Regions from separate parts of the Anoxybacillus sp. B2M1 genome, predicted to be linked through region 1. Evidence: predicted binding sites of a transcription regulator. Region 1 holds the regulator's gene; each other region holds the start of a gene.
What was found. Region 1 encodes CtsR, which represses protease genes until heat stress. Its sites were predicted from a motif close to ATGGTCAATAAAGGTCAAACA; they were not measured.
Positions count from the first base shown of each region.

Region 2: clpP (ATP-dependent Clp endopeptidase proteolytic subunit ClpP) is a predicted target of CtsR. The motif match lies at 1,729-1,749, and genes of this name have one in related genera.
Region 3: clpB (ATP-dependent chaperone ClpB) is a predicted target of CtsR. The motif match lies at 1,227-1,247, and genes of this name have one in related genera.

Region 1 covers NZ_CP015435.1:2,559,181-2,562,464, forward strand. The annotation lists gene GFC28_RS12475 (protein-arginine kinase McsB) at 1-931, opposite strand, end outside; gene GFC28_RS12480 (protein-arginine kinase activator protein McsA) at 934-1,479, opposite strand; gene GFC28_RS12485 (CtsR family transcriptional regulator) at 1,495-1,956, opposite strand; gene GFC28_RS20295 (transposase) at 3,041-3,284, shown strand, end outside.
Region 2 covers NZ_CP015435.1:3,075,655-3,078,938, reverse strand. The annotation lists gene GFC28_RS14970 (DUF3189 family protein) at 394-900, shown strand; tRNA gene GFC28_RS14965 (tRNA-Arg) at 1,280-1,351, opposite strand; gene clpP (ATP-dependent Clp endopeptidase proteolytic subunit ClpP) at 1,805-2,395, shown strand; gene GFC28_RS14955 (HPr family phosphocarrier protein) at 2,617-2,874, opposite strand; gene whiA (DNA-binding protein WhiA) at 2,900-3,284, opposite strand, start outside.
Region 3 covers NZ_CP015435.1:1,822,431-1,825,714, forward strand. The annotation lists gene clpB (ATP-dependent chaperone ClpB) at 1-1,213, opposite strand, end outside; gene GFC28_RS08815 (YjzC family protein) at 1,495-1,674, opposite strand; gene argF (ornithine carbamoyltransferase) at 1,791-2,738, opposite strand; gene GFC28_RS08825 (carbamoyl-phosphate synthase (glutamine-hydrolyzing) large subunit) at 2,735-3,284, opposite strand, start outside.

The sequences.
Region 1 (3,284 bases):
TCCGAGAAATGTTTTTAATATACCCTAAATCAATTCCCAAACGTACATCCGATAAACATTGGGCCGCTTCCTTCGATTCGATAACACGGCAATTGGTCAAGATGCCATAGGAGCGAAAGACTCTGTCTTCTAATTGTATGTTTAAAGTTTTGACTAATGCCTCTCTTGCCATTCTTTCCTGAGCAATTAATTGTTGAACAACACTTTTTAAATCCTCCACAATATCTTCTTCTGATTTGCCAAGCGTAATTTGATTTGATATTTGGAATATATTCCCTAAGGCCTCACTTCCTTCTCCATACGTTCCTCGTACCACTAATCCTAGTTGGCTAATGGCCGGAATGATTTGGTTCATTTGCTGTGTTAGAATCAGAGCCGGTAAATGCATCATTACCGATGCTCTTAATCCTGTTCCTACATTTGTAGGACAGCTTGTTAAATAACCTTTCTTTTCATCAAATGCGTAATTGACATGCATTTCAATCCAATCATCCAGCGCATTGGCCATCTCTAAAGCTTCTGTCAGTTGCAGTCCTGGAAATAAACATTGAATACGAATATGGTCCTCCTCGTTAATCATAATGCTTACCTCTTCATTTTCCGACAGCAAGCATGCTCCGAATGGGCAATCTTCCGCTAAATGTGGACTAATTAAATGTTTTTCAACCAATACCCTTTTTTCGATCGTTTGGAGCTCATTCATTTTTAAAAGCTCAAATCTACCAACTACAGGATGTGATTGGCGTGCAAATGTCTGTTCAAATTGCTGTACGATATGCTGGGCTTCTTCGTTGCCAAAAACAGTGGGAAACTGGTAATCTACAATATTCCTTGCAAGCCGAATCCGACTGCTCAATACAATGTCTGAGTCCGGACCTTCTTGGTTCATCCAAGAGCTTACTGCTGTATTCAAAAACTTCTCAAGCGACACAATCAGCCCTCCTCCCCATGTTTACTTACACGTGATTCAAGCAAACGAATTTGATCGCGAACTTCAGCTGCTTTTTCAAACTCTTCTCTGGCAATAAGCTCTTGCAGTTTTTGTTTTAAATGAGCGATTTGTTTACGAATATAAATACTGCCACCGATTCGTCTTGGAATTTTCCCTGCATGAGTAGTATTGCCACTATGAAGTCGTTTCAATATCGGCTGCAGCTGTTTAGCGAATGTATGATAGCAATGAGAGCAGCCAAAACGGCCGATTTTGGCGAATTGATTATATGTCATGTTGCAGCGTTCACATTGCAAAATTTCAATGCTTTGAAATGCATTTTGCTTGGCTCCCTTTGTAGGAGCTTCAAAATTTAATAGACCTGCCAATAAATTTTGCAAAGAGAATCCTGCATTTCCATGAAACATAAAAACGTCCCCGTGCTCTTGAGCACAATGTTCGCAAAGATGAAATTCTGTCTTTTCACCATTGATAATTTTCGTAAAATGCATCGTGGCCGGTCTCTGCTTACATTCTTGGCATATCAAAGATCTCACCTCTTTCTATTTATACTTCAAAGACATTAACATGGCTTTTAACATTCTAGCTCTCAACTCATCTCTTTGAGGCAAGTCAATATATAAAACAGATCGATCCATTACGCTCAGCATAATATTTGCCTCTCGTTCAGAAATGACTTTTTCTTCAACAAGTCGGCGAATAATATCCTCTGCACTCGATTGACTGACATGATGACGAATTAAAGATAATAGCTGATCAATTAATTGCGATTCATTTTTTGTTTTCACTTTTATAATTCGAATATAGCCTCCACCGCCACGCTTGCTTTCTACAATATAGCCTCGTTCCAAAGTAAAGCGTGTATTAATGACATAATTAATCTGTGAAGGAACGCACTGAAATTTATCGGCGATTTCACTTCGTTTAATCTCAACAATTTCTTGTTCACTCATATTTAAAACTTGCTTTAAATATTGTTCGATAATATCAGAAATGTTTCTCACCCTACCCCTCCTTGCTTAGGTAGTTGACTTTGACTATATTTGACCTTAATTTTACTATATAGCAGATATAAAAAAAATGCAACAAACAAGAGCAGATAATCATATGATTGCCGATTTTCCGAATTTAAAACAAAAGCAGTATGAATTAATTCGATAACATATGCTAAAAATCCTTTATATCAAGAAAAAAGTTATAATTATGAAGCAAGGACATATCTCAACATGCCAATGCTCAAAGATCCGTCTTTAAAGCAGTAAACCATTCAACAAAGGAAAACATTCTTCATCAAACGATGGAAACTGGTATCTGCACTTTTTCAGAGTTTTCGCATGTGCAGCAAAGCATATTCAATCCGTAGAATATGTCAATTAAGCTGTTTTTGAATGAGAGAGAAGCACAGGAACCAAGGAGTTTGACGTGGTCATTCACATGATTTAACGTTTAATATGCTCGAGGATATGATATGGGGTGAATAAGAGGTTCAAATTTTAATCAGTGAAAACCAATCGTATCGAAAAAACGAAATGTACAATTTTATTGTGAATATGTCGCAAAGCGCATCATAAATGCATAAAGACATATAAAAACCCACTCACTCCCTTGAAAATCCTATACAGCGACCAATAAGCTCCAAAGAGTGGACATTATGCGTTCTAATTTGATTAAAGAACAGGCATGTGGGAGATCAAATCTCTTTTGAATGCATTCTTCCAATAGATCCATCGGCTTTCTTTGTTTGGCACGCCGTATACAACAGAGAGGCCGCCGATTTTAAAAAGGCATTACTCAGGTGCTTATTTTTAAAAACGTATTTTGCGCTCGATTCGTTGCGAGAGTTGATGTGAGTCCTTCAGTGGTTTGATTATTGTCGCCACCTTTGTGGACTAGCGACGTTCTGCATGTTTCGACGCTTTCTCGTACAAGACAATGGTTTCAAGAGCAAGAGTTTCCGGAATCTCATGCTCAACTGCTTATGCATTTAAGTGTCAAGCAGCCTTCAGCTGTGTGGATTGACAATATGGCACTCCGAAGCAGCCCCTATGATTCTCAAATGAGAGGAAGGATGATGCCCACTCTTATCACTTGTTTAAGGGCTATCAACTTTATACAGGTATCACCGCAGACGAAATCGTAGTCTCCCATATGCTTACACCCCCCAATCGACATGACGCGGCAGTCACGCCAGAGGTTTTTTCAGCTCTCAAAGACTGGAACATTCGGTTTGCTTTAGGAGATGCCGCCTATGACAGCAAGAAAGTTCAAACTATCGCCCGCCGAGAACATAGGAGTGTTTTTGGGTCACCTCGAAATCAAAAGAACGAATATG
Region 2 (3,284 bases), 520 kb from region 1:
ATTTCCGTATATCCGAATCCATTATTTTTATATATATTCGAAAAATCACACAAAAAAGACCTTCCTGATCGTGGACTGCTGCTATTATGAAGATAGATAACAGGAGCGCTTTGGAAAGTATAGGCGGATATTCTTTATAGATGTGGTGAATGTTGTTGATATCCTACACATAGTTGTCAGACTAATGATACTACTGATCCATTCAAAACCAATGAACACTGCTTGAATTCTTGTTTTTATCGCTGAAAAACCGATCAGAATCCGACCTTTTACACGAAACATCCCAAATTCATACCAATAAAAGGAACAAGGGAAAGCTCTTTCGCTCTTTTAAATACGACGGGTTCTGGTCATCCTACTTATTACAACATAGGATTAAAAGAGGGTGATTGGGTGATTTACATATATAATGACTACGCTGGAACACATAGCACGGCACTAGCAGCAGCCTACCATTTAAAAAAGCTGCCTTTGGATCGAGAGCTGACGAAAGAAGAAATTTTAAATACGGACTATTTTAACAAACTGACAAAAGATGATTTCGGAAAATTTTTCTTCCACGGAATCGATGAAGATGGAAATTCTGTGTATACCATTGGCAGAAAAAGAAACAAATTAGTCGTTCAAGCATTGGTAAATTTCATTACATTGCTACAAGAAAAACATAGCCATCACGAAAAGATTATTTTTTCTAATACTTCGCCAACGGTTCCATTTGCCATGACAATGGGAGGGTTTTTTTCAAGAGGATTGCACATCGATTTTATTGGCGTCCCCTTATTAGTTTTAGGTGCCAAACAATGTTGTCATGATATTCTTCGTCTCGTTGAATTTACAAAGCAAATCGGTCAATCGACAGAAAAAAAAGTCGTTGTATTAGAAAATCAAAATTTCAAATAACCTCTATCTCTTGGTTATTTTCGTGCCAAAAATGCTCGAAAATAACCATCCTTTTTTCTTCCTGACAAACAGAGAAGAATCAACCCGTCCGTTTCTCCGCTGCTTCTTTATTTGAATCCCCCCTCAACATGTTCTTTGATTTTTCCCAATAAAAAGGGTCCAGCATCGCCATGGCGCCTTGCCCGCAAAGAGATTGATTCGTATGTCATCGACGAAAAGAGCCCCTACCAATGGATTCAACAACGCTGGAACTGTCTTGTGAAAAATTTTTCCAAAAACAAAAGGACTCTTTCGGATTTAAAAAAATAAAAAACGACCGCAAATGCAGTCGTATCAAGGAGTTGTGGAAATGTAATCCGAACCAGTAGGATAGTTGGAACGCCCTCGGCAGGATTCGAACCCACGCTAAGAGAACCGGAATCTCTCGTGCTATCCACTACACTACGAGGGCATGATTGGTTAGCCGCATGTTCCATTATAATGAAGAACGTTTTTTTTTGCAAGAGGAAAATATGTTGTGGAAATAAGAAGCAAGATCGATTCATTATGGAAAAAACAAGTCCATAGATTGGTGTCTTCGGCCGCCGACCTCTCAGCTATCGTTTAAGCTGCGTTTATATCGGGCAAAACGCTTACTAACAGATGAACCTCCCCCCTTCACTCCGTTTAAAGGAGGGAGACTTCTCGGTGGATATGTTAAAAATTTAAAATCTATTTTCTTCAGCAATACGTCTGTTTAAAAAACAAAAAAGCGGATATGCTGAAAAAAGGGATATCGGAACAGAATAGCGAATAAATAAAATTATGAGGAGAAGGCAAAACGCTTTTTGTTTGACCTTCATTGACCAATTATGTATCATAGAAATACATATGATTTTAATTGACTGGTAAAGGAGGAAAACTCATGAATTTAATTCCTACAGTGATTGAGCAAACAAGCCGCGGTGAACGCGCATATGACATTTACTCCCGCTTGCTTAAAGACCGCATCATTATTTTAGGTAGTGCCATCGATGACCATGTCGCGAACTCCATTGTTTCCCAGCTTTTATTCTTAGCAGCGGAAGATCCGGAAAAAGATATTTCCCTTTATATTAACAGCCCTGGTGGTTCGATTACAGCCGGAATGGCCATTTATGACACGATGCAGTTTATTAAGCCAGATGTTTCGACCATTTGCATTGGAATGGCAGCATCAATGGGGGCGTTCCTGCTTTCTGCTGGCGCAAAAGGAAAGCGCTTTGCTCTTCCAAACAGTGAAATCATGATCCACCAGCCTTTAGGAGGAGCGCAAGGTCAAGCTACTGATATCGAGATTGCCGCTAAACGCATCTTGTTCTTACGCGATAAGCTGAATCGCATTTTGGCAGAAAATACAGGCCAGCCAATCGAGATCATCGAGCGCGATACAGACCGCGATAACTTTATGACAGCGGAAAAAGCAAAAGAATATGGTTTAATCGACCGCGTGTTGGCACGCGTTGACGAAAAATAATCCGGACAGCCAGTAGTAGACAAAGTCAAAGCAGACTTTGTCTACTACTATTTTAAAAACGCTTGGCTGAAAAATGCGGACAGCCAATCTGAAAATATGAAGGCTGTTCTTTTCCGTAAAGAACAGCCTTTTCCTTTTATGCATCGAATGACTCTCGGACAAAGTGCGGTTTGAGCATCCTGAACGAGTCGCTCTCTCCCAGCCATTCCTGCAGCCTCTTACTATCCTTCTTTTTGCACATATTTTGTCAATGCTTCAATCGCTTCTTGTTCATCCGGTCCATCAGCGATTAACGTAATGACCGATCTGGAGCTGATCGCTAGGCTCATCAGACCCATGATGCTTTTGGCATTGACTTTTTTTCCATCTTTTTTAATAAAAAGATCCGATGAGAAGCGGTTCGCTTCCTGAACAAAAAGTGCAGCTGGACGCGCTTGCAATCCAGTTTTCAACAACACTTCCACCTGTTTTTCCACCATATTCCTTCCTCCCCTTTTCCTGATTTTATTTATGGAAGTCTACAGGCTGTCCTGCCCGCAGCTTTTCAGCAATTTCATCGATTTTCCGCAAGCGATGGTTAATACCCGACTTGCTAATTTTCCCCCCTGAAACCATTTCACCTAATTCTTTTAATGTAACATCTTGATATGTTACTCGTAATTCTGCAATTTCTCGAAGCTTATCTGGAAGTGCGCTTAAACCAATGGTTTCATCAATGTAGCGGATGTTTTCTACTTGACGAATCGCGGCGCCGATCGTTTTATTTAAATTAGCCGTTTCACAATTGACAAGGCGGTTGACCGAGTTTCGCATATCGCGGACAATCCGAACATCCTCAAAGCGCAGCAAAGCCTGATGAGCGCCAATAATATTAAGAAACTCTGAAATT
Region 3 (3,284 bases), 740 kb from region 1:
TTTCTGTGCGAATCATGGCACACGCTTCATCAACAAGATCAATGGCTTTATCAGGAAGAAAACGTTCAGAAATATAGCGATCTGATAATACCGCAGCGGTAACGAGCGCGCGGTCATGAATATTCACGCCATGATGAATCTCAAACCGTTCCTTTAAACCACGCAAGATAGAAATCGTATCTTCCACGCTCGGCTCTTCCACAAGCACCTGCTGAAACCGTCGCTCTAAAGCCGGGTCCTTTTCGATATATTGTCGATATTCATCCAAAGTGGTAGCGCCAATGCAGCGCAATTCCCCGCGAGCGAGCATCGGCTTTAACATGTTTCCTGCATCAATAGCCCCCTCGGCTTTTCCAGCACCGACAATCGTATGCAACTCGTCAATAAATAAAATGATCTTTCCTTCGCTTTTTTTTATTTCATTTAATACAGCTTTTAAGCGCTCTTCAAATTCCCCGCGAAATTTCGCTCCTGCGATTAAAGAGCTCATATCTAAAGCAAAAATGATTTTATCTTTTAAGCCTTCCGGTACGTCCTTCCGAACAATCCGTTGAGCAAGCCCTTCGACAATCGCTGTTTTTCCCACTCCCGGTTCGCCAATAAGCACTGGATTATTTTTGGTTTTACGCGATAAAATGCGGATCACACGGCGAATTTCACTGTCGCGGCCGATGACAGGGTCAATTTTTCCGGCGCGCGCCTCTTCCACTAAATCGCGGCCATATTTTTTTAATACCTCATATGTAGCTTCTGGATTTGCACTTGTCACGCGCTGATTCCCCCTTATTTCTTTTAATACTTGTAAAAGTCTCGAACGATTTAATTCGTACTTTTGCAGCAGCTGCCCGATCTCATTTTTTTCATTGGTTAACGCCAAAAGCAAATGTTCTACAGAGGTATACTCATCCTTCATCTGTTTTGCTTCCTGTTCAGCGTTGGTGAGCAACCGTTCCAAACGAGGCGCCATGTAGACAATTTCTTCCGCCCCCATCACTTCAGGTTTTCTTTTTAAAAATGAACGGAGATCTACAGCCATTTTGTTAATATTGATATGTAGAAGAGAGAGCATGCGTTTGGCCAGCCCTTCTTCCTGCTCCAACAACGCCAGCAAAAGATGATCGATATCCATCATTTGATGATGATACGTTTTGGCGATGGATTGAGCAGAGATCAGCGCCTCCTGCATCTTTTCTGTTAGCTTGTTCATATCCATGACATTCACCTGTCTTTTGACTTTTTTTGACCTTTATATATATTATACCCTTGTCCCACAGGAAAAGCCATTCCCACGGTGAGAATGGCTCAGTCTATTATCCTGCGTCACAGCGTCTCGTTCGTCTGCACGGTAACGTCTTCGTTCGGTTCTCTTCTTTCTCTGCCCAGCGTTTTTAAGACATTTTGAAGTGGAAACAACTGAAATGAGTAACGCCTCAAAATAATGGTAGACAAAGAAAAAATCGGCTTTGTCTACCATATCAACGGCTGCATCGATCGTTATGGTTTGCGCATATAAGTCCAATGGCGATTATGATTGGACGTTTCTGGGAATGTATCTCCCGCTTTGAGCTTCACTTTTTTAGGATTTTTCACGTTATCTCCTGTTTCTCCGATTTCAATATATACACCATTGTTGGGCGCTTTGTCCCCTGGTCCAAAATGACGTCTTTGGCCCATGCTCATCCCCTCCTTCAAGCAGCGTACACGCTTATCATCTCCCCTCTTTTTATCATTCACTCATGCAAATCGTGGAATGATTTGCAAAAAAACACCGGAGTAACCTCCGGTGTTTTTCAGCATGATAATAACGATAGCAAAATGGCTTTTTGGACATGGAGACGATTTCCCGCTTGCTCAAATACATAAGAATGGTCGCTGTCAATGACGCCAGCTGTCACTTCTTCGTCGCGATGAGCAGGCAAACAATGCAAAAACATATAATCTGGCTTAGCCTGCTTCACTAGCTGTTCGTTGACTTGAAACGGCTGGAACACTGCCAGCCGCTGCTGGCTTTCCTGTTCTTGTCCCATGCTCGTCCATACATCCGTATAAATGACATCAGCATGTTTCACCGCTTCTTGTGGAGAATGGGTCACGACCATTTGTGATCCTGTTTGTTTGGCTACTTCGATTGCAGCCTTGACATATTGTTCTTTCGGTTCATAGCCTATCGGGCATGCAATCGTACAATCCATCCCTACTTTGGCAGCGGCGATCATTAATCCATGGGCAACATTATTGCCATCTCCGACATATACTAGCTTCAGTCCCTTTAGCTGTTTTTTCGTTTCATAAATGGTTAGTAAATCAGCCAGTGCTTGACATGGATGATCGTCATCTGTCAATCCGTTAATAACGGGCACCGTTGCGTACTGTGCAAGCTCTTCGATTTTGCTATGGGCGAATGTGCGAATCATAATCGCATCTACATATTGCGATAATACTCTTGCCGTATCAGCAATGGTTTCCCCGCGGCCAATTTGCAAATCATGGCTGTTTAAATAAAGCGCATGTCCGCCTAACTGTGTCATCCCCACTTCAAAGGATACTCTCGTCCGCGTAGATGGCTTTTCGAAAATCATCGCCAATGTTTTCCCTGTTAATGGTGTATAGGCTTGACCTGCCAGCTGCTTTTGTTTCAACTCACTTGCTAACGTTAGTAAATCATGGATCTCCTCAGAAGAAAAATCGATTAATGTTAATAAATCCTTTCCTTTTAATGAATGGATTGTCGCATTCATCCTATCACCGCTTCCTCTGTTTGTTTTTTTAATTTAAGCCATTCCTGAATCGAAAGAACGGAAAAATCGTCAGAATCAAGCGCCTGCAAAAACAGCTTGCACGTTTCCACTTCCGTAAAGGCCAGCAGCTGCCGTGACAAAGCAAGCATCCGTTGTTCCGCAGCTTGTTGATCGTTTTTGAAATTAAAAAAGGCTAATGCTTCTTTTCGCTTTACCCATTCAGAAAATGGAATGTGGCTCACAAGCTTGATTCGCTTATTCTTCATTGCTTCTACGAGCGCTTGTATTTGCTCTATTTCTGCATCCACATAAACCTCGAAAGCATCTGCTTTTTTTGTCAAATAAGAATGGAACGCTTTGCCGGCTGCCTCCGCTGCTGTATGAGCAATGCTAATTCCTTCGCCTGTCGATTTCATTTCCGGCCCGACAAGCGGATCGACTCCAGGCAGCTTATGCATTGAAAAAACGGGATATTTCAAAACAATGTAGGGCATATCGCTGAAGCTGTTTGTCACAAAATCATTTGCCTCATCTAAGCATTTCCCA